DNA from 2 places in the Geobacillus sp. JS12 genome. Region 1 is predicted to be linked to the other one. Evidence: a T-box and tRNA genes for the amino acid it is inferred to sense, from the RefSeq annotation. Region 1 holds a T-box; the other holds one or more tRNA genes.

Region 1 (20,859 bases):
CCGCGATCGGCTCCCAATTTTCTTTCCAATACGTATTGCGCGATCGGATGTTCGGGTTTCGCATTTCCTCCCACTCGACATCCGAGGTGATGATCGCCGCGCGCGGAAACGCCGGCACGAGCCGTCCGTCTTCCCAAACGGTCAATCCGCACGCATGGTCAAAATGCAAATGGGTCATGATGACGATGTCGATGTCGCGCCGCGTCAGCCCGAGCTTGGCAAGCGATTCATCAATCGCTGATTCTTCCGTGACGCCGAAGTTGCGCTTTTGCTTGTCGGTCAGCTTGCCGTTGCCGATGCCGGATTCAATGAGCAGCCGTTTTCCATAGGCTTCCACCAAAATCGGATCGGTGCGCAGCTCGATTTGATTGTTGTCGTTCGGCGGATATTTTTTCGACCAAAGCGGTTTCGGCACGACGCCAAACATCGCCCCGCCGTCAAGATGGGTGACGCCGCCTTGCAACCATGTCAAGGTGACTTGTCCAATTCGCAACTGTTCCATTTCCTCTCTCCCCCTCCACTAGTGTACCATTTTCTCCATCAATCGGAAATAGAAAAAGACCCGACCAATCGGTTCGGGCCTATGACGACCGCCGCGGCGGGCGCACCGCCTCGCATCGGTAAATGCGGTTTCCTTTTAAGGAAAATTTTTCCTCATACTCTGTCATGACATTGTCCGTCATGCCGCTTTGATGCAAGTCGAGCTGGACCGATGCGAGCACAAACCCATATTGCGACAAACTGACAAGCGAGTATTCGAAAAACGATTGATTGTCCGTTTTCAAATGGATGTCTCCGTCTTCCGCCAAAATGCGGTCATAGAGCGCCAAAAAGCCCCGATACGTCAGCCGCCGCTTTTCGTGCCGCTTTTTCGGCCATGGGTCGGAAAAGTTCAAATAAAGGCGCGACACTTCCCCGTCGGCAAAAAACGCAGTCAGATCTTTCGCATTGGCGTTCAGCAGCTTGACGTTCGCGAGCCCGCTTTCGATCAGTTTGTCAAGCGCGGACACGAGCACGCTCGGGTACAGCTCGATGCCGATGAAATTGACATCCGGATGAAGTTTGGCCATTTCCGTGATAAATTTGCCTTTCCCCGTCCCGATCTCGACATGGATCGACCGATCACGGCCGAACAGCTCGCGCCATCGCCCGCGCTTTGCTTCGGGATCGGGAATGACGTATTGCGGATACGCGGCGATTTTGTCTTTCGCCCACGGTTTGTTGCGCAAACGCATATTGACACCTCAGCCTTGTTTCCGTTTGTTGGTTTGACGATACCACACTCGCGCCAAAGAAGCAAACGCGAAAAAACGCCCGGGCCTGAACGCTCTCCCATCTACGCTCACGCGTGGAAACAGGGGGTCTTTTCGGTTTCGAATCATAAACTCGGCTCGATCCGGGCATGATAAAACCGTACAGCCTGGCGAAAGGATGGTGACCAGCATGCCGCTCGACTATAACCATCAATTGACCTTACTTCGCGACATTTTATCCGAACATCAGCTCGATTGCTGCGGAACGGTTTCCGAATGCGAACAAATTGAACGGCTCGCCAAATCGCTGCTCGCCAACGATGAGGTGAACAGCCAAGTCAAGCAAATTCTCCCCCATATTTACGCTTATGGCCAAGGCGGGAAATACAGCGCTGACTTAAACGCCCACATTTCCGCCCACCAAGGCCAGCTCGCCGATTGGGTGAATGGGCTGTCCTGACCGCGGCGTCTCCGTCATCGACAGCGGGAACAAACGGCGCGGCGACAACCGAACGCAGCGATCGCGCCGCCCCCAGCGCCGGCCGTTCGGACGCTGAGGCCTCGCTTGGTCAACTCTCTACCATGACGCGCTTCAATAACCGAAGCGACTGCTCCTTTTCTTTTTGGCCGTCCTTCCCTTTCGGCCAAAACAGCGAGTGCAACGTATGAGCGATCGTATACCACTTTAGGCGGAGGCCAAGCTCCTCGCTCCATGCCCATCCATATCGGTCGAGCCATGCTTCCCATTCGACGCGCGGAATGTACAGATGAAGCAACATGCCGATGTCGATCGCCGGATCAGCGATCATCGCTCCGTCCCAATCGATCAAGTACAACGTGCCATCGTCGGCCAGCAGCCAATTGTTATGATTGATGTCACAGTGGCAGACAACATATTCGCCATCCGGCAATGACGAAACATGCTGTTCAAGCCAGTCAAGCGCCTGACAGACGACAGAACCACCGGCCGGATGGCGCCGCTGTTGCTCAGCGAGCGCAGCGAGCATCTTCTTCGCGCGCAGCGGAGATTTGCCGAGCCGCTTCAGCATCGTCACCAGCTCTTTTGAACGATGGATTTTCCTTAGCAGCGCCGCCACTTGCTCGCTTCCCATCTCCCACGGCTTCAGCTCCCGGCCGTTCAGCCATTGCTGGGCCGTAAACACATCGCCGTTTTCGAGCCGCTTCGTCCATACAAGCTTCGGGACGATGCCCTCGGCCGACAATACAGCAAGAAACGGAGAAGAATTCCGCTTTAAAAACAATTTCTTTCCTTCATATTCCGCAAAATACGCATCCCCTGTAGCGCCGCCAGCGGGAGTGATCTCCCACTCCTTACCTAGTAACTGTTCCAAGCGTGTTCACCTGCGACTTAAAAATAGAAACGTCTCCGTTTGCTTCTCGCGCCCAAATAAAAAGGACGGCCAGGCCGCGTCCTTCTTCCGTCCATTTTACTTGTATTATACTGAAATACCGCTCCGGCATGCAAACATTTTTCTCGGCAAACGCCTTGCTTAAAACTGCCAAAGCGGAAGCGCCCGCGGCTCCCACTCCGGTCGGCCGCCCTTTCCCGTTTCGTCTCAACGGCGGCATGTTTCATCAAATCGATCACCACCGCTCCTCTGCAAACCTTGAGACAATTCCCACGCGCCGTCTGAGCGATTACCCCGCAGGCTGGACGAGCACCCATGTGCCGACGCCGTCGAGCCGAAGCATGCCGCGCGCTTGGCCAAAGGGCGTTGTCCCGCATCGCTGTCCGTCGCATACAACCGCCCACTCGCGCTCGTCGGGGAGCGCAATGGCGGTCTCTTTCTCCTCGTTATGATGCACGACGATGATGTCCTCCCAAGGCCCATAGACGGCGACATCATGCAGCCGATAGGCGATGACCGACGGCGGCAGCGGCTCAAGAAACGTGAAATGACGCAGCACTTCCGCTTCCGTCGCGAGGCGGAACGCGCCATGCGCGCGGCGAAGAGCGATCAATCCTTGAACGTAGCGGACGTCGTCTTCATAGCGGCTTTTCCGCCCCAATCCAGCTGATTGACCGCATCCGGCGATCGGTAGCTGTTCCCATCGCCGCCTTTCGTCCGATAAAACTCTTGGCCGCTGTGCAAAAACGGAATGCCTTGCGCCAACAGAACGATCGCCGTCGCCAGCTTTTGCCGCTTCCGCCGGAGCCATTCCGGCTCATCATGGTTGGCCGCCTCCATCTTATCCCAAAACGTATGGTTGTCATGGCATTCGACGTAATTGATCGACTGACGCGGGTGGCAAAACAGCCCGCCTAGCGCTCGCAAGCTCCCGGCAATGGCGAGCTTCACCTGTTCTCGGCCGCCTGGGTTGCCGAGGGCGAACCCACGGTCCGGCAAATGAAAGGTGCTCCCTTTCACCGCATCGCGAAACCGGTCATTGAAATAAGCGAAGCGCGGCAGCTGCTTGGCGTTGGCCATCGTCGCCTTTTGTTCCGGTGGAAGGGGCGTCGGCAAGTCCCAACCTTCCCATACACAAGGATCGACGGATCGATGGCGTCGAGGGCATCACGCACCGCTTTCATCGTCTCGATATCGTGCACGCCCATCAAATCAAAGCGAAACCCGTCAATGCCATATTCTTTCGCCCAAAATACAACCGAATCGACGATCCAGCGGCGCGCCATCCGCCGCTCCGAAGCGATGTCGTTGCCGACGCCGGTGCCGTTGGCCGGTTGGCCATAGGCGTCGTAGCGGAAGTAATAGCCGGGAACGAGCCTCTCAAGCGGCGATTGCTCCCGATCGTAGACATGGTTGTAGACCGCATCCATCACGACGCGCAATCCGTTTTCATGCAACGTGCGGATCGTCTGTTTCAACTCGATGATGCGCGCGTATGGATCCGCTGGATCGGTCGCATAACTCCCTTCCGGCGCATATAGATGAAGGGGATTGTATCCCCAGTTGTAAGCCGCTTGTGGGTCGCGCTCATCAACCCCGGCAAAATCGGTAAACGGCATGAGCTGCACATGGGTGACGCCCAGCTCTTTGACATACGAAAGCCCGGTGGCCGTCCCGTTCGGCCCGCTTGTGTTCGTTTCAGCCAGCCCGAGATACTTCCCTTTATGGACGGCGCCGCTGTCCGGGTGGCTCGTAAAGTCACGGATGCTCAGTTCATAAATGATGGCATCCGTCGGCGAACAGAGCGGCGGAAGCGGCGAAGAGGGCGGCGCCAGCTTCGTTTTCTCCCAGTCGATCACGACGCCGAATTCGCCATTGATCGAAACAGCAGTCGCATACGGGTCCACCGCCTCGCGCCATACGCGGTTGATGCAGGTGATATACGTGTAACACGCTCTCTCCCAATCGCCGGGGACGGCGGCTGACCATACGCCGCGCTCGCCGCGCTCAAGCGGCACGCAATGAACCTCGCCGAGATGCGGATGAACAAGCTTGACGTTGACCGCGGTGGCGGTCGGCGCCCATACGCGAAATACCGCCTGTTCTTTGGAATACTCCACTCCTAACGGCCCATCATAGAAAAACCGATCATCAAATGCAGGAGTGCGCACAACGGCGCCGATTTGAACATCGGTCTCCTCCCCGCGGCAAGAACGCACCCAGTATGTCGCTCCAAACTCGAATGCGGACGCAAACCGGCACACATATTTCACCGTCTCCCCAACATCCTCGACGTGCTGCACGGACAGCGGAATCTCCTCGCCGCTCGGCGCCACGAGCGTAAATGGCGCCATTCCATCAAAACCGAGCGATTTCGGCGCAAGCACAACGATTTGATCCATCTCGTCCAAATAGGCGGCAAACGTTCGGCTGATGTGAAGCATGTGCGTTCACCCCTTTTTTCTCCCGTTAATACCATCATACGTAAAAGAAAAAGGGCGGTGCCAAATCATCGGCCGGTCGCCCTATCGATGCACAGATGTTTCTATTGTTGCCCTTCCTCGCCGCTCATATTCTCGTCTTGCCGGCGGTCGTAAAAGCTGGCGCAATGGCGAAGCAGCGCCTCAGCCGCTTTCAGCTGCCCGTGCCGAAGCGGGAGAGCGGAGCGGCGCAGGCGGGAAAACCACTCGTCATAATTTCGCTTATCAATATAGCGGATAAACGGAAAAAGACCGCCGCTGTCAATGTAGCCGGAGCGGTTTAACAGCACGAGATGGATCGGCCAATCGACCCCATGTTTGCGAAAAATCTCCGAAACGATCTGCTCCGTCCGCCGCAGCGACACGACCGGGTTGACCAGCCTCGTTTCGTTCGTTCCGGCCTGTTCCACCCAAAACCGGCCGGTTGACGCCTTGACGATGTTGTCCGGCCTTCCTTCGACAAAGGCAATGCACCAGAGCGCGGATGGCGTCAACATCATCGTCTCCAGCTCCACCGGCGCCTTGCCGACCATCGCCACCGGCCGGTAAAAGCATAAATGCGTATCCGGAAACCGTTGCAAAAAATATTTCAACGTCTCATCGCCATACACGGCTTCATCGAGGGAGGAAACGTACATCATCGTGGAACTCGCCCATTTCAGCTGCAACTCGAACAACTCATCCAAAAACTGCTGTTTCAATTCCTCCAGAGTAGCCGCCGGACGAGCCATCGGCGCAAGAGAAAACGTCTCTTCTTCCGTAAGCGCGGCACGGCGGCGCCATCGTTTCGTCAGCCGTTCCCACCATGACGGTTTGTCAAGCCAAACATCCCACGTCTCGCCCGTTTCAAGCCATCCGCTCTCCTCAGCCGTTCGTTCGGCTTGCCACCGCGCTTTTGCCTGCTCCCATTGCCGCTGCTTGAGCCGGATGAATTCCGGTACATAATAGTACACATCCGTTTCGTAACGGGAAATGCAATCCATGAGTTTCACGAGCTGTCCCATTGTTTCACCTGCTATTCCCGGTCATTCATCGGCGCGCCAAGCAACGGGAACACGGCGATCGCTTCGTACTTCGGCGTCCGTTCCATATTCGTCCGATACAGCACGATCTCAGGCACCGAAAACACCACCTTGGCCGCGGCAAGCGAACGGAGGCGATCCGGGCGAAACGGTTCGGCTCCCTGCCATTTGCGGGCGATCGTAATATGCGGGGCAAACGGACGCCGGTCCAAGGAAAACCCAAGCTTCATGCACGCTTCATACACGTCGCGCCGCAATCCATTCAACGCTTCTTCCGTTTCGACTCCTTGCCAAAAAACGCGAGGCGCCGTCCGCTCTCCGAACGTCCCAAGCCCGGCAAGCGCGAGGGAAAACGGGGCGCTTTTGGCGGCGACGGCGGCCATCGCTTCGCACAGCGGCGCCATTTTTTTCGGCGGCACATCGCCTAAAAACGCGAGGGTGATATGATAGTCCTCTTCATGCACCCATGTGCGAAACGGCAGCGACAACGCCGCATCCCCCGAAAATCGGGCAATGGCTTGTTTCGCTTCAGACGTCAGCGGAACAGCGATAAAATAATGGCTTCGTTTCACTTCTCTTCACCTGCCGTTCGTTCTCGTTTTGCGAGCAAAAGGAGCACGAGCACACCCACGATCGTGCAGATGCTAAAAAACAAGTAGACAGCGCCGATTTGCCAACGCTCAAACAAATATCCGCCCGCCAGCGTGCAAAACCACGCGCCAAGGCCATTGCCGACCGCTGAGTATAACGCCACGGCCGTCGCCTGCACCCGCTCCGGCGCCAAGCGGCGCGCATATTGAAGCGCCGTCGGGATCGCCAGCCCGACCGAGCAGCCTTGGACGACCGTCGTTACATACACAAACCAAAGAGGCGGGTCGACCGCGTACGACAGCCAGCGAACCGCGGAGATGAGCGCAGCCAATAGAAGAAGCCGCACCATGCCGAAACGGCCGATGAGCCGATCCGCCGCTTTCATAAACGGCGCCTCGCTGCCGGCGGCAAACAAAAAGGCGAGGCCGATGCCAGTTAACGTCCCGCCCAACTCATGAATGAGCAGCCCGAAATACGAGTTATTGGCCAAAATCGGACCAAACAGCAAAAATGTTGCGACAAGCAGGAGCTGAAACGAGCGGACGGACAGCAGCCGGCGCACATCCCGAAGCGTCAACGCCCCCGGCGCCGCCATCGGGTAGCGCGGCAGGCGGGCGGCCAAAACCAACGCGGCCAGCAGCGCCAGCGAAAAGGCGTAAAAAATGACCGCAAACGCGACATGATCGGACAGCCATCCGACAACCAACACGGCCGCGGCAAACCCGATCGATCCCCAAAGCCGAATCGCTCCGTAGTTTCCGCCCGAGCGGCGCACATGATGAAGAGCGATGCTGTCGGAGAGTGGAACGATCGCGCTTTGCGCCGCCGACAGCAGCACGGTCAAGGCGACGAACACCCGGTAGCTTCCGGCCAGCGAATAAAGAAGCCCAAACAGCGCTGTCACCCCGAGCGCCAGCGTCAACAGTTCGACCGGTTTGCGCGTATAATCGGCCGCCGTGCCCCAAAGCGGCTGGGCCGCCATCGTCACGATCGGGGGAAGCGACATGATCCAGCCGATCGCCGCCCCGAAAGGCGCGCCTCTTCTTGCAAATAGACGGACAAAAGCGGAAACAAAGCGCCAAAAGCAAAAAAGATCAAAAAATAAAAGAGCGGAAACACCTGTTTTCGCACCGCCGCCTCCCGTTTGAACGCCGCTTCCATCCCGTCCCCCCTTTCGTTCAAACAACGCCCGCCCCGCTCTCTTTTTCGCCGGGGCGGCGGACCGCCGTTTATTTCGCCAGCTCGTAAATCGCCTGCGCGTAAATGGCCGTCGCTTTCACCAAATCGTCGATTTCGATATACTCATCTTTCTGGTGGGCGACATCCGGACGGCCCGGAAACAACGCGCCAAACGCCACCCCGGCGGTCAAGGCGCGGGCGTATGTGCCGCCGCCGATGGCCAAAAGCCGGGCCGGCTCGCCCGTCTGCTCTTCGTAGACGCGCTGAAGCGTGCGGACAAGCTTGTGGCTCGGGTCGATATAATGCGGCTTCGTATCGCTGAACCGGCTGAGCGCGAATCCATGTTCAGCCGCGGCGCCAGCGAGCGTCCGGCGGATCGCCTCGCCGTCGGCCGTCACCGGATAGCGGATGTTCAGCCCAATCGTTCCGCCATGCCGCCGGTCATACGACAGCACCCCGACGTTGACGGTCAAGTCGCCGCTTTGTTCGTCGCGATACGCAAGGCCAAGCCGCCGGCCGCGGGCATCGCCGAAAAAGGCGGAGGCCACAAACTGAACGAACGGCCGGCTTCGGCCATCGAGCGGAAGCGACGCCAAAAACTGCGCCAAATAGACGCCGGCGTTTTTGCCGCGCTCCGGCTCGGCGCCATGAGCGGACACCCCTTCCAATTGAAAGACGACGTCCCCTTCGCTTTGCCTGATGCTCCCCTTTACGCCGCGCTCCCGGCAAAACTGTTCATAGAGGCCAAGCAGCTCCTCCGTCCGTCCCGCTCCTTCCACCACCGCTTCGGCCGCATCCGGCACCATATTGTAGCGGCGCCCGGCTTGGAATGAGGCAAGCGCGAGCCCTTCCGCCTCCGCCGATTCAAGCGGGCGGTACGACAAATCGGCGTCAATGATTCCTTTTTCGGCATGAATGATCGGAAAATCAGCATCCGGCGCAAATCCGACCTCCGGTATTTCTTCATGACGGAAATAATGCTCCACACACCGCCAGTCGCTTTCCTCATCGCCCCCGATGATAAGCCGCACCCGCTTGCGGAGCGGCAAGCCGAGTTCTTTGACGATTTTCAAGGCGTAAAACGCCGCGACGGTCGGCCCTTTGTCATCGATCGCCCCGCGCCCGTAAAGGCGGCCATCGCGCACCTCAGCGGCAAACGGATCCATCGTCCAGCCGTCCCAGGCGGCACGACGTCGATATGGCCGAGCACGCCGACAAGTTTCTCCCCATCCCCATTTCGATATGCCCGGCAAACCCGTCCACATTTTTGACGCGAAACCCTTCCTCCCGGCCGCGGCGAAGCATATGCTCAAGCGCCTCGGCCACCTTGGGCCCAAACGGCGCGCCCGGCTGCGCCTGCTGATCATCGCGGACGCTCGGAATGCAGACAAGCGCTTGCACGTCGCGGACAAGATCGTCTTTTCGTTTCTTCGCTTCGTTCATCCAGTCGATGTTCAACGCCATTCTTCCTTTCCTTATTCAACACCCTTTGTTGCCAACGTATCATATCAAAAACAGGAAGTCAAAATGTTTCATTCGTTGCAAATCGATTTCCGTTTCATGACAAAATGTTGAAATTTTTCGTGAATAGAGGCAACCGGGTAGCATTTTCCCTCTCATTTCGTGTACAATGGTAGTAAACAGACAAAGACATCTCTCATCTGCTAGCGGTCGGTTGTGCCATGCGAATGATGCTAAGATAGGGAGTGGTCTTTTGAAACCTTCAACACATCGGATGCTTACCCGCATCAAGTCCGTGTATATGTACATTAGCGAAAAAGGAACGGTTACGACCCAAGAGCTTGTTGATGAGTTCGGCACCACCCCACGAACGATCCAGCGCGACTTAAACGTGCTTATGTACAACGATCTCGTTCGCAGCCCAAGCAAGGGCAAATGGACGACCACAAACAAAAAAGTGCGCATCTCTTCGTAAACCCGGTGCCAATAGGGTAGGCAAGATGGGAGATGAACGCAAACCATTTTTCCACAGATGAATATCCACTATTTTTCCATAAAAAAGGAACCGCGTCAGGTTCCTTTTTTTTCGTCCGTCTCTGGCCGGTATTGCTTCAACATGTTCACCTCTTCGTCCGTCAATTCCCGATACTCGCCGACGGCCAAATCCGTGTCAAGGGCGAGCGGCCCCATTTGAATTCGTTTTAAATAGACGACCCGCTTGCCGACCGCTTGGAACATCCGCTTCACTTGATGGAACTTCCCTTCGGTGATCGTTACCTCGACATCGGAACGAAGGCCGGATTTCAACACAACGAGCTTGGCCGGCTTTGTTTCATAGCCGTCATCAAGGACGACGCCGCGCTGAAACGCCGCGACATCCGCTTCCGTCACTTCCCCGTCCACGACGGCAAAATACGTTTTCGGCACGTGTTTTTTCGGCGACAACAGTTGATGGGCGAGCTGGCCGTCATTCGTCAAGAGCAGCAGCCCTTCCGTATCTTTGTCAAGCCGCCCGACCGGAAACGGGGAAAATGCCCGGTCTTCTTCTTCAAGCAAATCGACGACCGTCTCTTCCACGGCATCTTCCGTCGCGGAAACGACCCCCGAAGGCTTATTCATCATCAAGTAAATGAATGGCTTGTACTCGACCGTTTCTCCCCAAACGGTCACGATTTGCTCATCCGGCCGCACTTTCGTTTTCGCATCACGAACCGGCGCGCCGTCCACTTTCACCGCTCCGGACTTGAGCAGCTTTTTCACTTCCTTCCTCGTCCCATACCCCATATGGGCGAGCAGCTTGTCAATGCGCAGCTCCACAAATCTCCCTCCTAAAAATATGGCCTTCATTAGGCGTTCATCTAGTCCGCTTCCGCCTTCCCCCATACACTGTGAAGGAAACATCAAGAAGGGGGATTTGCCGATGAATGAATATTACTATTATGTCCCAACGTTGGATGATTACCGTCAACAGCCGCCAGCCAGCCAATTTTGGCCCGGATACCCAGGCGGGCCATTCACCAACTGGGCGCGGCGCATCGAACGGCTTGAGCGGGCCGTCGAACGGCTCGACCGCCGGCTCGACCGGGTGGAAAGCCGCCTCGATCGCATCGAACGCCGGCTCGGCCTGTCGTAAGCGAAATGGAGAAAGAAGGCGGGGACGACCGCCTTCTTCTTTTTTTGCCGCAAGCCGAACGGCATGGGGGAGGGCGAAAAACAGCCGTCGTCGAACCCTTTCGCTCGGGCGCCGCGATGTTCGCAAGAAGCGCCGTCCGCCGGGCTCCCGGCCTAAATGAGCCGCTTCTAGGAAACGGCCGATCCCCCATACACCCTTGTCTACGATACCGCCTTTTTCTCTTTCCGGCGCCAAAACGCAAACCGGTCGCCAAACAGCGCCGAAAACAACCCGGAGCGGATGCTGAGAAACAAGTAGACGGACGCCCCGACCGCTGCGCCGATGGAAACAGCGCCCACCGATTCAGCGGTGCCGGCGCGGTAATCGATCCATCGGGACGCCAGCGCCTCGACCCCCATAACCGCCGCTGACATCACCGCCGTCAAGATGGCCATAAACGCCGTCCGGCGGGCGACAAACCGATAGCGGTAGCGCGTGCGGCGCTGAATGACCCATAAGTTGAACGCCACCGAGACGAAATAGCCCGCCATCGTGGCCACAATGGCCCCGACGGCCGACCATTTCATAATGAGCGGCGTGTTGAGCAAAAGCTTCACAAGCAAGCCGGCTGTCAAACTGACGACCGTAAACCGCTGCTCGTTGATGCCTTGCATGATCGCCGCCGTCACAGAAAACAAAGCGTACAAAATCGCCGCCGGCGCGTACCAGCGCAACACTTGTTCACCAAGCGGATCATAGCTGTAAAACGAGCTGTACACCGGCCCTGCAAGCACCGCCATGCCAATCACCGCCGGGAGCGTTAAAAACATGAGCACTTGAAACGTCTGGTTCAAATATTGCCGCAGTGCTTTCCGATCTTGCGCGACATACGCTTTCGTAATCGTCGGGATGAGCGCCAAGCTGAACGAGGTCGCGAGCGTCACGGGGATGATGACGAGCTTTTGCGCCCACATGTTGAACACGGAATACGCGTGCTCCGAGATGTTCCCGCGGCCCGCCGCCGCCATCGCGTGATTGAACGTAAACTGATCGACGAGCTGGTACAGCGACATCGACAAGCCGACAAAAACAAACGGAATCGAAGAAAGAAGCAGCTCTTTATACATCGCCAAAAGCGGCACGTCCGCTTCGCCGCGGTCACGCGCAAGCAGCGACTGCAAATACGGACGCCGCTTCCACCAATAGACAAGCAACACCAAAAGCCCCGCCGCCGCCCCGACAAACGCGGCAAACGTCGCCGCGCTCACAGCGGAGACGATCGAGCCGTCCATCAGGCGCAAAATGACGTAGCACGCCCCAAGCAAAAACGCGATGCGCGCGATTTGTTCGACGACTTGCGACAGCGCCGTCGGGCCCATCGACTCATGTCCTTGGAAAAATCCGCGGATCAAGCTCATCACCGGCACGATGAGGAGCGCAAAGCTGACCGCGCGGATGACGGCCGTGACGTCGTCGACCGAGTTGACGTTCGTTTTCGCATCGATGACGTGCGGCGCCAAGATGGGCGCCAGGGCGTACAAAATGAGCCATGAGGCGATGCCGCTTGCGATCATCAAGACAAGGCCGGAGCGAAAGAGCCGATAGCCGACGCCGTATTCCCCAAGCGCGTTGTATTTCGACACAAACTTTGACACCGCCACCGGCAGCCCACCGGTCGCCAAGCTCAAAAAAATTTGGTACGGCACATAGCCGTATCCGTACAGCGCCCCGCCGCGCTCGCCGACAAGATGGTAAAACGGGATGACGTAAAATAAACCAAGAAGGCGAGAAATCATCACGCCAGCCGTTAAAATAAACGTGCCGCGCAGCAGTTTCGATGTTGACATATGACCCCTTCCCTAGCCATGGACGTTGAAAATGACAACGTATCTATTTTACCATAGTTGTCAATGGAACGAAAAATATCGGCCACGCGCAAAAAAGAAAGGGTGGAATGAACATGGGATACGACGTCATCATCATCGGCGGCGGACCGTCCGGATTGATGGCGGCGATCGCCGCCGGTGAGCAAGAAGCGAAGGTGCTGCTGTTGGAAAAGGGGACGAAGCTCGGCCGCAAGCTCGCCATCTCGGGCGGCGGGCGCTGCAACGTCACGAACCGGCTGCCGATTGACGAGATCGTCCGCCACATCCCCGGCAACGGCCGCTTTCTGTACAGCGCCTTTTCCGTATTTAACAATGAAGACATCATCCGCTTTTTTGAGCGGCTCGGCGTGCCGCTCAAGGAGGAAGACCACGGCCGCATGTTCCCGAAAAGCGACAGCGCCCAGTCGGTCGTCGACGCGCTTGTTCGCGAATTGTCGCGCCTTGGCGTCGATGTTCGGCTTGAATCGCCAGTGGCGGACGTGTTGTATGAACAAGGAAAAACAGTCGGTGTCACGCTGAAAAGCGGGGAGACGATCCACGCCCGTGCGGTTGTCGTCGCCGTCGGCGGCAAATCGGTGCCGCAAACCGGCTCAACGGGCGACGGCTATCCGTGGGCGGAAAAAGCGGGCCACACGGTGACCGAATTGTTTCCAACCGAAGTTCCGATCGTCTCGCATGAGCCGTTCATCAAAGAGCGGACGCTGCAAGGCTTGTCGCTGCGCGACGTCGCGTTAAGCGTCTTAAAGCCGAACGGCAAGCCGATCATCACCCACCGGATGGATATGCTGTTTACGCACTTCGGCATTTCCGGCCCAGCCGCCCTCCGCTGCAGCCAGTTTGTCGTTAAGGCGTTGAAAAAAGTGGCGGACGGCGCGGTCGAAATGAGCATCGACGCGCTTCCGGACGTGACGCAGGAAGAACTGTTTCAACAGTTCGCCAAGCTGTGCAAAGAGGAGCCGAAAAAGGCGATGAAAACGATCGCCAAAACGGTGCTTCCCGAGCGGTACGCCGTCTTTTTGCTCGAGCGGGCCGGCATCGACCCGCACGCCTCTGCCGGCACGGTCGGCCATGAGGCGCTGCGGGCGTTTGTCCGACAGTGCAAACAGTTTACCTTTTACGTCCACGGCACGCTGCCGCTTGAGAAAGCATTCGTCACCGGCGGCGGCGTGTCGGTCAAAGAAATTGAGCCGAAAACAATGGCCTCCAAATGCATGGCCGGCCTTTACTTTTGCGGGGAAATTTTGGACATTCACGGCTACACGGGCGGCTACAACATCACCGCCGCCCTTGTCACCGGGCGGCTCGCCGGCGTGAACGCCGCCCGCTATGCATTGGCGGAAAAAAACGGGGCGAGCGGCTCCGCGGGGCAGACAGCAACGAATTGACCGCCGTCCTCATGCCCCTCGGGTGCTCCGGGGCGTTCGCTGACATTCCGACAACGCCCGTCTTCAAGGCGGGCGATCGCAAAATTTCGCCGCCTGAAATGGAAATGCCGCAACGAAAAAAGCGTCGCCCGCTTTGGGGGGATCAGCACGAAAACGGCCAAAGAATCCCACAGTCTGGAGCCGTGTGAAGTGTCAAGTCCGGTAAATGACCATGGCGGAAAAACAGTAGATTTGCTCGCCTTCCGATTCCATCGCCGCCACGCTGTACTTGACATCGATCAACTGTCCGTCTTTCAATCGGGCTAAAAAATCATTGACCGCCGCTTCCAAATCTTTTTCATGCTCTTTATCAAACACTTTCACTTTGTACATCGCCATTCCCCCGTTTTCTTTTTCCTTTTCCACGCATTTAGGGAAAATCCTGCCCACAAAAGGCGTCACGCGCCCCCGAACAGCGGGACGCGTGACGTCAGAAACTTCATTCGTCTTAATACACGCCAACCGCATTGAACGCCTGTTTCACCGAGTTGACTTCTTGGCTTGTCGACCCGTACAAATCAGCGGCCGCTTGCACGCAGGCGGCGCGCAGCTGGCTGAAGTTCGACGTCGGCGTCAAATAGTAGACAAGCGCCCAGTAGAAACTTTCATCAAGCGGGCGAATTTCAAGCGGTCGCCGAGTTTCAACAGAGAGCTCCTCCTTCGAACAAGTGTCTGATTTTACCGAAAATTATATCCTTTCCTTTTTTTTCTTGCATCACACTTTGGTACTAAAACAAAATGGAAAAAGCGCCCCAAAAAGTTGGGACGCTTTTTCGCTCCTACCCCGCAAGCGGACCGGGGAAGCGCAAACCGCCGACGCATGAAAAGGCCCGCGGCAGCCAGCCATTCCTCTGCCTCTTGACTGAACGGGGCCGTTCGGATGGATCCATTTCCCATCCGCTGACACGTTCCGTCGTTTTGGTCTCGACAAAAACGGGATCACTTGGATGACGGCCCGCCGCCATGTCCTGTTCTTTGAGCCGGAAGCGCTTATCGCTTCGGCACCGTTTCGCCTTCCCACTCGAGCATGCCGCCCGTCATGTTGCGGACGCGATAGCCGAGCTCTTGCAAGTAGCGGCAAACGTTTTCGCTCCGCCGCCCGGAGCGGCAGACGAAAATATATTCTTCGTTGCGGTCGAATTCCTCAAGCCGATCGGGGATGTCACCCATTTTGATATGCTTCGCGCCGGGGATCATGCCGAGGGCGACTTCCTCGTCTTCGCGCACATCGACAATGTTCAGCTTTTCGCCGCGTTCGAGTTTTTCTTTCACTTCAGCCGGCGTGATTTCCTCGATCTCTTCCATGGCAGATCGACCCCTTTCGTTGGTGGATCAGGAGCGGGCCGAAGCCCGCCCTCATCATTAGTTGGCGACGATATTGACGAGCTTGCCGGGGACGGCGATCACTTTGCGCACCGTTTTGCCCTCAAGCTGCTCTTTGATTTTTTCATCGGCGAGCGCCCGCTCCTCGAGCGCTTCTTTTGGCAAGTCAACGGGCACGTGCAAACGCGACCGCACTTTGCCGTTGATTTGCACGACGATTTCCACGACGTCCTCGACAAGCTTCGTTTCATCATACGTCGGCCACGGTTCATAGGCGATCGTGTCCGTGTGGCCAAGCTTTTGCCACAGCTCCTCGCCGATGTGCGGGCAGACCGGCGACAAGAGCTTGACGAAGCCTTCCATGTATTCTTTTTTCATTTGCTCCGCTTTGTACGCTTCGTTGATGAACACCATCAGCTGCGAAATGGCGGTGTTAAAGCGGAGCGCTTCATAGTCTTCCGTCACTTTTTTCACCGTTTGGTGATAGACGCGCTCGAGCGTATCGTTCGCCGGTTCGTCGACAATGTTCGGGTTCAGTTCGCCATTCTCGGTGACAAAGAGTCTCCAGACGCGGTCGAGGAAGCGCCGCGCCCCGTCAAGCCCTTTCGTCGACCAAGCGATCGACGCCTCAAGCGGCCCCATGAACATTTCATACAGCCGCAAGGTGTCGGCCCCATGGCTTTCGATGATGTCGTCCGGGTTGACGACGTTGCCTTTTGATTTGCTCATTTTTTCGTTGTTTTCGCCTAAAATCATCCCTTGGTTGAACAGCTTTTGGAACGGTTCTTTCGTCGGCACGATGCCAAGGTCATAAAGAAACTTATGCCAGAAGCGGGCATAAAGCAAATGCAGGACCGCGTGCTCCGCCCCGCCGATGTAGACATCGACCGGCAGCCACTTTTTCAGCTTTTCCGGATCGGCGAGCTGCTTGTCGTTGTGCGGGTCGATGTAGCGCAAATAATACCAGCAGCTTCCGGCCCATTGCGGCATCGTGTTCGTTTCGCGCCGCCCTTTTTTTCCGGTTTTCGGGTCGACAACATTGACCCATTCTTCGATGTTGGCCAGCGGCGACTCGCCCGTTCCCGACGGACGGATTTCATCCGTTTTCGGCAACACAAGCGGCAATTCCTCTTCCGGCACCGGCGTCATCGTGCCGTCTTCCCAATGGATGATCGGAATCGGCTCTCCCCAGTAGCGCTGGCGGCTGAACAGCCAGTCGCGCAGCCGGTACGACACTTTTTTCCGCCCTTTGCCGTGCTCCTCAAGCCAGGCGATCATTTTGTCGATCGCTTCCTGCTTGTTCAAGCCGTTCAAAAACTCGGAGTTGATGTGCTCCCCGTCGCCAGTGTACGGTTCTTTTTCGATATTCCCGCCGGCGACGACTTCTTTCATCGGCAAGTGGAATGTTTTCGCAAACTCGTAGTCGCGCTCATCGTGCGCCGGCACGGCCATGATCGCTCCGGTGCCGTAGCTCATCAAGACGTAGTCGGCGATCCAAATCGGAAGCCGATCCCCGGTGACCGGGTGAATGGCGTACGCGCCGGTGAACACGCCCGTTTTTTCTTTCGCCAAATCGGTGCGCTCAAGGTCGCTTTTGCTTTGAATTTCCTTTAAGTAGGCGTCAACGGCTGTCTTTTGCTCCGGCGTCGTGATTTTCTCAACGAGCGGATGCTCCGGCGCCAAGACGGTGTACGTCGCGCCAAACAGCGTATCCGGACGCGTCGTGAACACGGTGAATGTTTCGTCATGGCCGTCGACGGCAAACTCGATTTCCGCTCCTTCCGAACGGCCAATCCAGTTGCGCTGCATCTCTTTAATGCTTTCCGGCCAGTCGAGCTCTTCCAAATCTTCAAGCAGGCGGTCGGCGTAGGCGGTGATTTTCAGCATCCATTGCCGCATCGGCTTGCGGATGACCGGATGCCCGCCGCGCTCGCTCCGGCCGTTGATCACCTCTTCGTTCGCCAGCACCGTGCCGAGCGCCGGGCACCAGTTGACCGGCACTTCATCCATGTAGGCGAGCCCTTTTTCGTACAGCTTCAAGAAAATCCATTGCGTCCATTTGTAATAGTTCGGGTCGGTCGTATTGATCTCCCGGTCCCAGTCGTACGAAAAGCCAAGCGACTTGATTTGCCGGCGGAAATTGTCGATGTTTTTTTGCGTAAACTCCGCCGGGTCGTTGCCGGTATCGAGCGCATATTGCTCAGCCGGCAGCCCGAACGCGTCCCAGCCCATCGGGTGAAGGACGTTGTACCCTTGCATCCGCTTCATGCGCGCCAAAATATCGGTCGCCGTATATCCTTCCGGATGGCCGACGTGCAAGCCGGCGCCGGATGGATACGGGAACATGTCGAGAACGTAAAACTTCGGCTTGTCATCATCATCGGGCGTGCGGAACGTTTTGTTTTTCTCCCAATAGTCCTGCCATTTTTGTTCAATTTCGCGGTGGTTGAAGCTCATCGCAGCACTCCTCCTATCAAGTTCTACTTGCATCATTGACGAAAATATGTACAAAAAAACCCCCCATCCCCACGCAAAGGGACGAGAGGCGCGCTTCCCGCGGTACCACCCTTTTTGGCGCGCCAAACGGCGCACCCGCTTTCTTCCTTAACGCGGATGGACGGCCGGCGCTGTCGATGACCGTTCGCGCCGGCAACTCCGAGGCGAGTTCACGGGCCGACTTCGGTTGACTCGCACCATCCGTCAACTCTCTGCCGTCCGTCGGGCCCGCTACTATTCCTCTTCACCGTTATTCGCCTTATTCGCACATGAATCGACCGATGAGTGGACAGAATGACAAATTTATTATTATTTTAAAAAATTTGTCGATCAATTGCAAGCCGAAATCTATACGGAAGCCGCGGTTTTTTCATCCGCGTTCTCCGTCCGCTTCGACAGCCGACGATCATGCAAAAGCGCGGCCAGCACCGCCAATAAGGCAAACAATGCTAACATCATGATGAGCAGCTTCATTCCAAACAGATCGGCGACCGAGCCGCCGATGACCGGTCCGATCATCCGTCCGGCCGTGGCCGTTCCGTTGACGATTCCTTGGTACAACCCGGCCTTCCCCGGCGGCGCCCATTCGTTCACCGCGGCCGGAATCGCCGGCCAGACGATCATCTCGGCGATCGTGAGCACCATCATGGACGCGGCAAACTCTGCAAACGAATGCGCCCCCAATAGCATGGCAAACGAAACGGCGAAAATCAGAAAACCGATCACGATTTGCCGCTTCAACGTCGGCATGAAGCGGCGGATGACCGCTGACAACAGCGGCTGGGCCAAGACGATCAACGCGCCGTTGATCGTCCAAAGCAAACTGTACTGCCCGACCGGTATCCCGAGCTCGCGCGTATAGGCGGCGATCGTCGTCGACCATTGGACATAGCTCAACCAGCACAGTCCATAGCCGGCGCAAAGAAGGACGAGGGCGCGGATGTGTGCCCGGGACGCCTCGTCCCCCGTCCGGCCCTCCCGCTCTTTTTTCCGCCGCGGCGGCAGCGGAACGCGGCGCAGCCCAGCCGCAACCGTAAACAAAAACGCGGCATACAACAAAAGGTTGGCGAAAAAAACGAGCGAGAACGAATATGAAGCAACAAGCCCGCCAAGCGCCGAACCGACGGCGACGCCGATGTTTTGCGCGACATACAAGGCGTTGAACGCCCGCCGCCCCCCTTCCGGCCAAATCGCCCCAGCGTACGCCGACGCCGCCGGAAAGACGACGCCGCTGCCAACGCCGACAAACGCCAAAAACACCGCATAATGCGGCCAACCGTGCCAAACGCTTAAGCCGGCAAGCGCGGCCATCGTCAACACCGCCCCGGCCAACAAAACGCGAAAACCGCCGATCCGGTCAAACAAAAAGCCGCCGGCCAAGCTGCCGATGACGCTTCCCCCAGAGTTGAGCATGAGCACGACACCAGCGACAGCGAGCGGCTGGCCGAGCTGTTCGTGCAAATAGATCGTGTTTAGCGGCCATAGAAACGACGCCCCTGTCACATTGAGCGCCATGCCGACAAGCAGCCACCAAAGAGCGCGGGGCATCGGTCATCATCCTTTTCTGGCTTTTATTTTGAGTTCCGAAATAATTGTAGGGGAAAACAGGAAAAAATGCAATCAAAAAGGCGGAGCGTTCCAATGCGTCCGCCACTTTTTTGCCAAACTAACTCCCCACGGAAACAATGGCTTTTGAAGCGGGGCTCCTGCGCGAAAAGAAGAACAAGACGGAGCGGCTTCCGGCCCTTTGGCTTGTCGTCACCCGTTCCGCTGCTTGGAGCGGATCGGTTGGCCGCCCGTTTCCTCGTATTGCTTTTTCGCCAGCTTCACCGGGTCAAAGTCTTGACCAAGCTCAAGATCGTTATTGTTTTGGCCGCTAGGTGTTTTTTGTTCCGGATTCGTTTGTTTCAAGCGTCGCTTCATGTCGTGTTCCTCCTCGTTTCAGCGGTCAAGCAAAATCATGTCGTTTTGCAATTGCTCCAGTTGGAGCCGCATCCGATGCAGCTGCTCGCGCTGCTGGGCGTTGCAGCTTCGGGCCAAGTGCGCCAAATCGATGACCGTCTGCTCGAGCATCTGCTGGGCGTTGGTGTATTCGGTGATGTTGTAATGCTCCTGCTTTTGCGCTTCTGTGTATTGCTCTTTCGCGTAGCGGATCACATCTTCACACCGCTGCAAAAATTCCTCAACGGATTGTCTTGTCGCCATGCGCTCACCTCGTTTCGTGATATTCCCTCATGTTTACTATGCGCCGCATAGGCCGGCCGTATCACGCCAATGATTGGCAGCGATCGATTTTCCATGAAGTTTTTGTTACAATGCCGACGTGGGGATCTTCGTTCAGCTCAATCAGGCCGATGTCGGTCAGCTCAAGGTTTTCTGTCACGTCGGCGCAGAGGATGGCGAGGCTTTAGAGGACTGGTGAAAAACGACCGATTTCGCCGAACCCGCTGTTTTCGGCTGAAAGAGAAGCGTTGATGTTACAGGACTTCCCCATTTGAGAAGAAAGTCCGTTTTCCGCGACTTTTCACTAAATCACCAGTCTTTTAGGGAAAAACGATGGCATCCGGCATCTTTGGCGCAGCGACACGCCTGCCAACGTAAACGATGAAACGATCACAAGGAGGGGCCAACCAATGGCTTTGATGAACATTTTGCCGTTTGCCCGCTTTTTGCTTGATCAAGCGGTCAACGAAGGCGACATCGCCGTCGACGCGACCGTCGGCAACGGGCACGACACCGTGTATTTGGCCGAACGCGTCGGG
Region 2 (10,074 bases), 1.2 Mb from region 1:
AATTTTAATCACATCGCGCCCGTTGGACATGATAATGCTTTCTTCCGTAATTAAGTCGGGCAAATTGTTTTTGATCGCTTCCTTCACTTTTTCTTGATGGCGCTTTTGATCATCATATCCTTTGCGGTGGAGGGACCAGTCTTCTTTCGATACAACAAAATTCCCCTTCATGTTTTCCCCTCCTTTAAAAAAATCATTTTCACACTTTTCGCTTTCCCGCATATACTTATGTTGGCGTCATCAAAACGGGCCATCACGATGCCAAGTTGGTTTATTTTATCGTATGCAAAAATTCAAAATAATTGACCAATGAATGAGGAAAATAGAAAAGTAGACAAGCCCGATTATCAGCTTCGCGTCCTCTTGTTCGCTTCCTTTTAGCGAAGCTCGCTGCGTCGTCTTCGCTCGACCCTCCCTGTGCAACTCGGTCAGACAGGGGAGGAGGATAAAAAAAGCATGCCTCAGCGCTTGAGGCATGCCTAGCGGTTCAACAAGCTGCCGACATAACGGAGCAATTCATTGGCTGACGTGGAGTTGTACCCGTATTCATCAATGAGGCGGGCGACGACTTCGTTAATTTTTTTCAACTGCTGCTCATCCGGTGTTTTCGTCGACGTTGTAATTTTGACAATGTCCTTTAAATCCGCAAACAATTTCTTCTGGATCGCTTCCCGCAACCGTTCATGTGAATTATAATCAAACCGCTGTCCTTTTCGTGCATATGCCGAAATGCGAATTAAAATTTCTTCGCGAAACGCTTTTTTCGCATTTTCGGAAATGCCGATTTGTTCCTCGATCGAGCGCATCAGCTTTTCATCCGGATTCATTTCCTCACCCGTAAGCGGATCGCGCAGTTTCGTCTTGTTGCAGTACGCCTCGACGTTGTCCAAATAGTTATCCATCAACGTTTTCGCTGACTCTTCATACGAATAGACGAACGCCTTTTGCACTTCTTGTTTTGCGATTTCATCATACTCTTTGCGCACGAGCGAAATGAAATTCAAATACCGCTCGCGGTCTTCCTTCGTGATCGACGGATGCTGATCCAATCCTTCTTTCAACGAACGAAGCACGTCAAGCGCATTGATCGACGGCACTCCTTTGCGGATGATGCAGGCAGAAATGCGGTTGATGACATAGCGTGGGTCGATGCCGCTCATCCCCTCATCCGGATGCTCCTTTTTCAGCTCCTCCACATCGACCTCGCTGAATCCTTCAATCATTTCGCCATCATACAAGCGCATTTTCTTCAATAAATCCACATCCGGCCGCTTCGATTCTTTCAGCCGCGTCAAAATCGTAAACATAGCCGCAATCCGCAGCGTGTGCGGGGCGATATGCACGTCGGCGACGTCGCTTTCGCGGATCATTTTTTCATAAATGCGCTCTTCTTCCGAGACGCGCAAGTTGTACGGAATCGGCATGACGATGATACGCGAATGGAGCGCCTCGTTCTTTTTGTTGGCAATGAACGACCGATATTCCGTTTCGTTCGTATGCGCGATGATCAATTCATCGGCGCTGATTAAAGCAAACCGCCCAGCCTTGAAATTGCCTTCTTGCGTCAGCGACAGCAAATGCCAAAGAAATTTTTCATCGCACTTTAACATCTCTTGAAATTCCATAATCCCGCGGTTGGCTTTGTTCAGCTCGCCGTCAAACCGATACGCGCGCGGGTCAGACTCGGAACCGTATTCCGCGATCGTTGAAAAATCAATGCTTCCCGTTAAATCGGCGATGTCTTGCGATTTTGGGTCAGACGGACTGAACGTCCCGATGCCGACGCGGCGGTTCTCGGAGAAGAAAATGCGCTCCACCAGCACGTCTTCAATGCGTCCGCCGTACTCTTTCTCAAGCCGCATCATATTGAGCGGCGACAGCTCACCTTCAATGCGAATGCCGTACTCACGGTAAAAATCGTCGCGCAAATGGTGAGGAATGAGGTGAAGCGGGTCTTCATGCATCGGGCACCCTTTAATCGCATAAACGGCTCCGCGCTCCGTTTTGGAGTACTCCTCAAGCCCGCGCTTCAGGAGCGTTACCAACGTCGACTTCCCGCCGCCGACCGGCCCCATCAGCAGCAAAATCCGTTTCCGCACATCAAGCCGCTTCGCCGCCGGGTGGAAATATTCCTCAACGAGCCGCTCAAGCGCCTCCTCAAGCCCGAACAGGTGCTGGCTGAAAAACTTATATCGTTTCCGCCCATTCACCTCTTCGACCCCAGCATCTTTGATCATATTATAAACACGCGAATGAGCCGACTGGGCCACCCACGGCTTTTCTTTTAAAATCTTTAAATACTCGGCAAACGTTCCTTCCCATTTCAACTTTTCTTCTTCTTCCCGATACCGGGCGATTTTTTGCAAAATATCCATAAAGGACCTCCTCACCCTTGGATGTCTAACAGCAAGATTATTACAATTTATGCGAGGATGTCCCGTATCATTCGCCGCAAAAAAAATTTTGTCTCCTAACAACCAGCTGCGGTCATTCACATGCTTGGCCATATTCGCTATAATAAAGGGGGAAACGCCTGCCACTTTCATTATGAAGGAGGAACAAACGATGCGCACTTTGCTTGTGCTAGGGGTTATCATTGCGTTTTTGACGGCCATTTTCACCGCTGGCTATGAAGACAAACCAGGCGTCAGACAATAAGACCAAAAAAACGACCTCCAGAGCGAAGGTCGTTTTTTTGTTTATGACAACCCATAAAACCGTTGTTGGCGCAACGCTTCGTACACTAAAATGGCCGCCGTGTTCGACAAGTTTAACGAGCGCACTTTGTCATTCATCGGGATGCGAAGGCAACGATCCATATTGGCCTCAAGCAGCTCCTTCGGCAATCCGGTCGTTTCACGGCCGAACACAAAGAAAATATGTTTTTCTGTATCGCTGAAATCAAACGAATCATAATACCGGCGCCCGAATTTCGTAATGAAATAAAACTCCCCTTCCGAAAAGCGGGCGAATAGTTCGTCAAGCGAGTCATAATACGAAATATTGACATACGGCCAATAATCAAGCCCGGCGCGCTTTAACATTTTATCATCCGTAGAAAAACCGAGCGGGCGGATCAAATGGAGCGACGTATCGGTTGCTGCGCACGTACGAGCGATGTTTCCAGTATTGGCTGGAATTTCTGGCTGGTATAGCACTACATGAAGCGGCATTTCCTTCACCTCAACAACGTTTATTTGCGATCGATGATGTGAAAAAACTTATAGCGAATGTTCGGCGTATAGGCGCTTGAATCTTCATACGACCAATAGCGCATTCGGCTGTTTGTCGTATGGGCGTTCACAAGCGGCATCCCGTTCTGATCTTTCGCCACCACAATCGTTGAGTGGTCGAAGCGTCCGTCCCCTTGAAAATCATAACAGATGACATCGCCTGCCATCAATTGCTCCGGCTCCGCCACTTCCACCGCCTGCAAGCCGATGCGCGACCCGCTCAAATACCAACGAAAAGCATGGGCCACAGCCCAGCTGTAACTCCAACTTCCGTTTTGACACCACCATCCCCTCGCACGGTTCGGATAGCCCGTCATCGGCGCCCCGCCTGCATACAAGCATTGAGAGACAAAATTCGTGCAATCCACCGGAAACGACGGAAACACCGGGTTATGCCGATTCCACCACGTTTCCGCATACCGCACCGCCCGGGCGCGGTCATACTGGTAAGAAAGACGCTCCCCCGTCCATTGCTCTCGTTCGACGCGCGGCGCCTCCATATACCCCCCAACCGGTTGATCGGTTCATCAGCTACAAGCTCACCGCGAACAAAACAGGCGCATCGCTCCTCAACCTGTTCTTCTATATATAGTGAACCCCTTTGCTTAATTAAAAATTGATGGTGGGCAATATACATCACTTTCGCTTCCCGCTCGATGGTCTGCCTGCCGACAATTTGTCCCCGGATCGTGCAACGGACGATCTCCGCACCGCGCTTTTGGCAAAGCCGTTGCTTTCTTGCCGCCTCTTCGCTTCGGATATTGCTTTCCGACACAAACGAGCGGGCTCGCTCATCCAACCACGCGCGCAACTGTTTTTTCATGCTGCTTTCCACCACTTTCGTTTTTGTTACTACCTTATGTGGGGAAGCTGCGTTTTTTCCCTATTCCTTTGCCTCAGCCAACAGTTTCAGTCCTTTTTCAATCTCAGCGATCACATCGGCATCCGCCTCCGTTTGCCGCGCGGCCTCCAAATAAGGCTTAGCGCTTGGATCCCCGATTTTCCCGAGCGCCCACGCCGCCGTCCCGCGGATGACTGGACGGCTATCCTCTTTCAACAAACGCAGTAAGTGCGGCACCGCGGTTTGGTCTTTGTAATGGGCGAGCGCCAGAATGGCATTGCGCTGAATCGGCTTTTTCCCACGCCATGAACCCGCCATGGCCCCAAATGTTTCTTTAAATTCACGGTTGCTCATCTGAAGCAGCGGGATGAGTTTCGGCTTTACCGCTTCCGGATCCGGCTCGAATTCTGGATGCAAATGAAAGTCTTTCCCCTTATTTTCCGGGCAGACTTGCTGGCATGTATCGCAGCCGTACAGCCGGTTCCCGATTTTCTCCCGAAACTCGTCGGCCAAAAAGCCTTTCGTTTGCGTTAAAAAGGAAAGGCACCGCTGTGCGTTCAGTTGTCCCCCTTGTACAAGCGCCCCGGTCGGGCAGGCATCAATACATTTCGTGCACGTGCCGCATCGGTTTTCAACCGGTTCATCAGGGGAAATGGAATATTCGTAATCATTTCTCCCAAATACACATACGATCCAAACTCCGGTGTAATAATAGAGCAGTTCTTGCCGCTCCAACCGATCCCTGCCCGTTCCGCCACCGCCCGATCGGCGAGCTCTCCGGTATCCACCATCGAGCGAACGCGGGCATGGGGCACTTTGGCCAGCAAAAACTCCTCGAGCTGCTGCAAACGTTCCCGCAACACATCGTGGTAGTCCTTTCCCCATGAAGCGCGGCAAAAAACGCCGCGCCGTTCCGTCTTTGTCCCCCGCGGCGCATTTTTCATTTTGGACGGATAGGCAAGAGCAATGGCAATGATCGATTTTGCTTCCGGAAGAAGCAATGAAGGATTCGTCCGTTTCTCAATATCTGGTTCCTCAAAACCGGACTGATAGCCGAGCTCCTGCTGGCGGCGCAGCCGTTCCTTTAATTCAACAAACGGATCAGCGCTCGCAAATCCGATTTTATCAATGCCGATTGACCGACTATACTCAATGACTTCCCGCTTTAATGCCATAACATCCATCGTTTTCCCTCCTTTCGTCATATATGATAAAATGAAATCCGAGGTGATCAAGATGAAATTCGTGATATCAGAACAACTAAAGCAACGCCTTCCTACTGGTAAATTCGGCGTCATCCGCTATCATCATATCGAGGTCAGCGATTCACCGCAAATGTTAAGGGGCGGCTTGAGCTGTTTCAAGAATCTCTTTACATCGAGCTGCAGGAAAAGTCGATTGCCGACATTCCTGAGATGGTCGAATGGCGCCGTACTTTCAAACAAATCGGAACGGACCCAAGCCGCTATCGACCGTCAAGTGAAAGCCTGTACCGACGCATCCAGAAAAAAAGCTTCATTCCGCCTATCCATTCAGCGGCAGACATAAACAACTTTTTTTCACTCTATTATAAAATTCCACTCGGCATCTATGATCTAGACCGCATCAACGGGACAGTGACGCTCACGATCGGCACGGAACAAGATGAATACATCGCGTTAAACGGCCGCACAGTCAACTTTGCCAACAAACTCGTCAGCAAAGATGAACGAGGGCCGTTTGGCAGTCCGATCGTCGATTCGGAGCGGACGGCCGTGACGAGAGAAACGAAAAACGCTTTGCAAATCGTTTACTTTCTCCCATCAACGCCAGAAGAAACCGCCAAGCGCCAGCTTCAAGCCATCCAAACGATGTTTGTGCAAATTCATGGCGGCGAAGCCGACGCCCAATTGTTCGTTTGATCTTCTCCCCCCACTTTCCTGCCGTTGGAAATGGGGGACTCCCTCCCTACTTGAACGCTCTCCCACCTACGCTCACGCGTGGAAGTGGGGTTCTTCTCGGTTTAGGGTGATAAATAAAAAAACGCAATGCCTCGTTCTTTAACGAAACGAAACACTGCGTTGTCCCCAAGCATCATAACATAATTTTAAAGCTAACGAGAGACATTATAACAGACTTCCACACGCATCGCAAGAAAAAAACGCAAAAATCGACAAAAGAAATTGTACAAAAGGGCACCAGAATCTCTGGTGCCAGCAACCAGTGACCCGTACGGGATTCGAACCCGTGTTACCGCCGTGAAAGGGCGGTGTCTTAACCACTTGACCAACGGGCCATTATGGCGGAGAAGGCGGGATTTGAACCCGCGCGCCGCAAAACTGCGACCTAACGGTTTAGCAAACCGTCCCCTTCAGCCACTTGGGTACTTCTCCGTAACATGGCTCCGCAAGTAGGATTCGAACCTACGACCTACCGGTTAACAGCCGGTTGCTCTACCGCTGAGCTATTGCGGAATGATGAATAACTATATGTTATGCACATCTTCCAAATGTGCTCGTTGCCTCTTCCTCTGCCAGCTAATTCAAGGAAGCGAGATGCGTCGAGGCAACTCGCAGCGAATTCGAAGATGTGAAGCTCGTCGCTCCGCTTTTGCTGTGGAACGATGGGGCATTGTTCGCCCATTATTATAGCGAATAGCCAAAAAACATTCAATGGAAAATAATGGGCCTAAGTGGACTTGAACCACCGACCTCACGCTTATCAGGCGTGCGCTCTGACCAGCTGAGCTATAGGCCCATAAAAAGCGGGTGATGGGAATCGAACCCACGACATCAGCTTGGAAGGCTGAGGTTTTACCACTAAACTACACCCGCATAATTTTTGATGAAACACCCATCACAATCTTTCATGCCCCTTCCTCTGCCAGCCGATTCAAAGAAGCCGGATGCGTCGGGGCAACTCGAAGCGGATTCGATGATGCAGATGCTCGTGGCTGAGGTTTTACCACTAAACTACACACGCATATCATTTGGAATCAACATCTGCCACGCTCTTCCATGCCCCTTCCTCTGCCAGCCGATTCAAAGAAGCTGGATGCGTCGGGGCAACTCGAAGCGGATTCGATGATGCAGATGCTCGTGGCTGAGGTTTTACCACTAAACTAGACACGCAAATATAGAATATAATGAAAAGGGCGACTAGTGGGAATCGAACCCACGCATGCCAGAGCCACAATCTGGTGCGTTAACCACTTCGCCATAGTCGCCTCGATCTGGTGCCGGCTGCAGGACTTGAACCCGCAACCTACTGATTACAAGTCAGTTGCTCTACCAATTGAGCTAAGCCGGCACATTTAAAATTAGCTAGTGATTCATGTTGTCTGCCTGGTTGTGCCTCTTCCTCTTCCAGCTAATTCGAGGAAGTCAAATGCTCGGTGTCCCTTCCTCTGCAAGCTTATTCAAAGAAGCGGGATGCGTCGGGACAACTCGCAGCAGATTCGACGATGCGAATGCTCGTCTCTACCAATTGAGCTAAGCCGGCATGATTTTAAAGTGCATGGCGGAGGAGGAGGGATTCGAACCCCGCGCGCCTTGCGGCGCCTCTCGGTTTTCAAGACCGACCCCTTCAACCACTTGGGTACTCCTCCAAAAAAGCAACAATAATAATGGTGGACCTTGTAGGACTCGAACCTACGACCGGACGGTTATGAGCCGTCTGCTCTAACCAGCTGAGCTAAAGGTCCGATAATGGTGGCGGTGGAGGGGATCGAACCCCCGACCTCACGGGTATGAACCGTACGCTCTAGCCAGCTGAGCTACACCGCCAAATTTAAGTCAAAAGGTGGAGCCTATCGGGATCGAACCGATGACCTCCTGCTTGCAAAGCAGGCGCTCTCCCAGCTGAGCTAAGGCCCCATGATAAATCGGGAAGACAGGATTTGAACCTGCGACCTCACGGACCCGAACCGTGTGCTCTACCAAGCTGAGCTACTTCCCGACAAAACGCGCTCGAGAGGATTCGAACCCCTAACCTTCTGATCCGTAGTCAGATGCTCTATCCAATTGAGCTACGAGCGCACAAGTGCCGAGGGCCGGACTCGAACCGGCACGGTAGTTACCTACCCCAGGATTTTAAGTCCTGTGCGTCTGCCAATTCCGCCACCCCGGCGGAAGTGGAGCGGAAGACGGGGCTCGAACCCGCGACCCCCACCTTGGCAAGGTGGTGTTCTACCGCTGAACTACTTCCGCAAGACGATGAGCCATGGAGGACTCGAACCTCCGACCCTCTGATTAAAAGTCAGATGCTCTACCTACTGAGCTAATGGCTCACGAGTTGGATAACACTCTAGGATAGTGATGTCCCTTCCTCTACAAGCATATTCAAGGAAGCAAGATGCGTCGGGACAACTCGAAGCAAATTCGAAGATGTAGCGCTCGTTACTGAGCTAATGGCTCGCGGTTGCCGTCTTAATGGCTTAAGAGGTTATTAAGGAATAAGAATGCCGGCTGCAGGACTTGAACCCGCAACCTACTGATTACAAGTCAGTTGCTCTACCAATTGAGCTAAGCCGGCACATTTAAAATTAGCTAGTGATTCATGTTGTATGCCTGGTTGTGCCTCTTCCTCTTCAAGCTCATTCAAGGAAGCCTTGTGCGTCGAGGCAACTCGCAGCCAATTCGATGATGCCGATGCTCGTCTCTACCAATTGAGCTAAGCCGGCACATTTAAAATTAGCTAGTGATTCATGTTGTATGCCTGGTTGTGCCTCTTCCTCTTCAAGCTCATTCAAGGAAGCCTTGTGCGTCGAGGCAACTCGCAACAGATTCGACGATGCGAGTGCTCGTGGCTACCCATTGAACTAAGCCGGGGTGGTTTGAACATCTGACATGTCTGTGAACTACTCCCACTTAGCTTTGCATGAAGCAGGAATCTTCTTTCGGAACTATGATAAAAATGGTGGCTCGGGACGGAATCGAACCGCCGACACAAGGATTTTCAGTCCTTTGCTCTACCGACTGAGCTACCGAGCCGTATTATATTTTTCACACTGCCTATTGATACCGCTTTGTGCCTCTTCCTCTGCCAGCGGATTCGACGATGCTAGATGCGTCGAGGCAACTCGAAGCGAATTCGATGAAGCAGATGCTCGTCTCTACCGACTGAGCTACCGAGCCATATTAAGTTTTACGTTGCTTTGCTTGTACTGCACTGTGTCTCTTCTTCTGCAAGGTGATTCGAGGAAGCCAGATGCGTTGAGGCAACTCCGACTGAGCTGCTGAGCTGTCTCTTTTCATAATTTTGAAACAATGGCGGTCCCGACGGGACTCGAACCCGCGATCTCCTGCGTGACAGGCAGGCATGTTAACCACTACACTACGGGACCAATTTGGTTGCGGGGGCAGGATTTGAACCTGCGACCTTCGGGTTATGAGCCCGACGAGCTACCGGACTGCTCCACCCCGCGGCGATAAGAAAGTAAATTAATTTGCACAATGCTCTTATCGTTGTTGTTCGTCGCCTCTTCCTCTACAAGCTGATTCAAAGATGCCAGATGCGTCGAGGCAACTGGAAGCGGATTCGTTGAAGCAAAGGCTCGTTGCTCCACCCCACGATGATGAGAAAGCGAGTCAGCTTTTATATTAAGATGGTGGAGGATGACGGGATCGAACCGCCGACCCCTTGCTTGTAAGGCAAGTGCTCTCCCAGCTGAGCTAATCCTCCACGAAATTGCCTAGCAGCGACCTACTCTTGCAGGGGCGCTGGCCCCAACTACCATCGGCGCTGGAGGGCTTAACTTCCGTGTTCGGGATGGGAACGGGTGTTTCCCCTCCGCCATAGCCACTAGGCAATGGTGATCATCTTGGACAGTAATTATTATATCCATCCTGTTGGATTTGTCAACAGGATGTTCATTCCTTCAAAACTAGATAACCGTCGGAAGAAGCCGCTCGCCTGCGCTTTTCGCATTGTCCAGCTCCGGCTCGCCGCCGCTCGGGGTCAAATAACCTTCCCCTCGGGGTGCAAGCACCCCTGCGGGTGAAGAACATTTGGCTTCGAGAG

What was found. A T-box is a leader RNA that pairs with one kind of tRNA and senses whether it is charged. The one in region 1 lies ahead of leuS (leucine--tRNA ligase), so its partner is inferred to be a tRNA-Leu.
Region 2: it encodes a tRNA-Leu, which carries the amino acid that the T-box ahead of leuS (leucine--tRNA ligase) is inferred to sense. The anticodon was not compared.

Annotation. Positions count from the first base shown of each region.
Region 1 is NZ_CP014749.1:2,458,593-2,479,451, forward strand. Features, by position in the region: gene A0V43_RS12020 (YtnP family quorum-quenching lactonase) at 1-502, opposite strand, end outside; gene trmB (tRNA (guanosine(46)-N7)-methyltransferase TrmB) at 582-1,235, opposite strand; gene A0V43_RS12030 (YtzH-like family protein) at 1,444-1,713, shown strand; gene A0V43_RS12035 (phosphotransferase family protein) at 1,823-2,605, opposite strand; partial or broken gene pulA (type I pullulanase) at 2,913-5,067, opposite strand; gene A0V43_RS12050 (hypothetical protein) at 5,169-6,107, opposite strand; gene thpR (RNA 2',3'-cyclic phosphodiesterase) at 6,119-6,697, opposite strand; partial or broken gene malA (maltose permease) at 6,694-7,877, opposite strand; gene pepV (dipeptidase PepV) at 7,946-9,262, opposite strand; gene A0V43_RS12070 (DeoR family transcriptional regulator) at 9,610-9,831, shown strand; gene A0V43_RS12075 (pseudouridine synthase) at 9,927-10,673, opposite strand; gene A0V43_RS12080 (hypothetical protein) at 10,777-10,989, shown strand; gene A0V43_RS12085 (putative polysaccharide biosynthesis protein) at 11,190-12,815, opposite strand; gene A0V43_RS12090 (BaiN/RdsA family NAD(P)/FAD-dependent oxidoreductase) at 12,929-14,239, shown strand; gene A0V43_RS12100 (sporulation protein Cse60) at 14,432-14,611, opposite strand; partial or broken gene A0V43_RS19160 (M4 family metallopeptidase) at 14,727-14,879, opposite strand; gene A0V43_RS12105 (rhodanese-like domain-containing protein) at 15,269-15,583, opposite strand; gene leuS (leucine--tRNA ligase) at 15,641-18,058, opposite strand; T-box leader at 18,133-18,354, opposite strand; gene A0V43_RS12115 (MDR family MFS transporter) at 18,446-19,645, opposite strand; gene A0V43_RS12120 (hypothetical protein) at 19,856-20,020, opposite strand; gene A0V43_RS12125 (YtzC family protein) at 20,039-20,302, opposite strand; gene A0V43_RS12130 (tRNA 5-(aminomethyl)-2-thiouridylate-methyltransferase MnmM) at 20,731-20,859, shown strand, end outside.
Region 2 is NZ_CP014749.1:3,710,576-3,720,649, reverse strand. Features, by position in the region: gene yhbH (sporulation protein YhbH) at 1-171, opposite strand, end outside; gene A0V43_RS18355 (PrkA family serine protein kinase) at 480-2,375, opposite strand; gene trmL (tRNA (uridine(34)/cytosine(34)/5-carboxymethylaminomethyluridine(34)-2'-O)-methyltransferase TrmL) at 2,700-3,173, opposite strand; partial or broken gene A0V43_RS18345 (amidase domain-containing protein) at 3,194-4,056, opposite strand; partial or broken gene queG (tRNA epoxyqueuosine(34) reductase QueG) at 4,117-5,258, opposite strand; partial or broken gene A0V43_RS18335 (B3/B4 domain-containing protein) at 5,311-5,975, shown strand; tRNA gene A0V43_RS18330 (tRNA-Glu) at 6,278-6,349, opposite strand; tRNA gene A0V43_RS18325 (tRNA-Ser) at 6,354-6,446, opposite strand; tRNA gene A0V43_RS18320 (tRNA-Asn) at 6,453-6,527, opposite strand; tRNA gene A0V43_RS18315 (tRNA-Ile) at 6,737-6,810, opposite strand; tRNA gene A0V43_RS18310 (tRNA-Gly) at 6,817-6,887, opposite strand; tRNA gene A0V43_RS18305 (tRNA-His) at 7,207-7,279, opposite strand; tRNA gene A0V43_RS18300 (tRNA-Thr) at 7,287-7,362, opposite strand; tRNA gene A0V43_RS18295 (tRNA-Ser) at 7,571-7,660, opposite strand; tRNA gene A0V43_RS18290 (tRNA-Ile) at 7,680-7,756, opposite strand; tRNA gene A0V43_RS18285 (tRNA-Met) at 7,762-7,838, opposite strand; tRNA gene A0V43_RS18280 (tRNA-Ala) at 7,856-7,928, opposite strand; tRNA gene A0V43_RS18275 (tRNA-Pro) at 7,937-8,010, opposite strand; tRNA gene A0V43_RS18270 (tRNA-Arg) at 8,017-8,090, opposite strand; tRNA gene A0V43_RS18265 (tRNA-Leu) at 8,096-8,181, opposite strand; tRNA gene A0V43_RS18260 (tRNA-Gly) at 8,187-8,261, opposite strand; tRNA gene A0V43_RS18255 (tRNA-Lys) at 8,269-8,341, opposite strand; tRNA gene A0V43_RS18250 (tRNA-Thr) at 8,514-8,586, opposite strand; tRNA gene A0V43_RS18245 (tRNA-Phe) at 8,969-9,044, opposite strand; tRNA gene A0V43_RS18240 (tRNA-Asp) at 9,322-9,397, opposite strand; tRNA gene A0V43_RS18235 (tRNA-Met) at 9,402-9,478, opposite strand; tRNA gene A0V43_RS18230 (tRNA-Val) at 9,660-9,735, opposite strand; rRNA gene rrf (5S ribosomal RNA) at 9,744-9,860, opposite strand.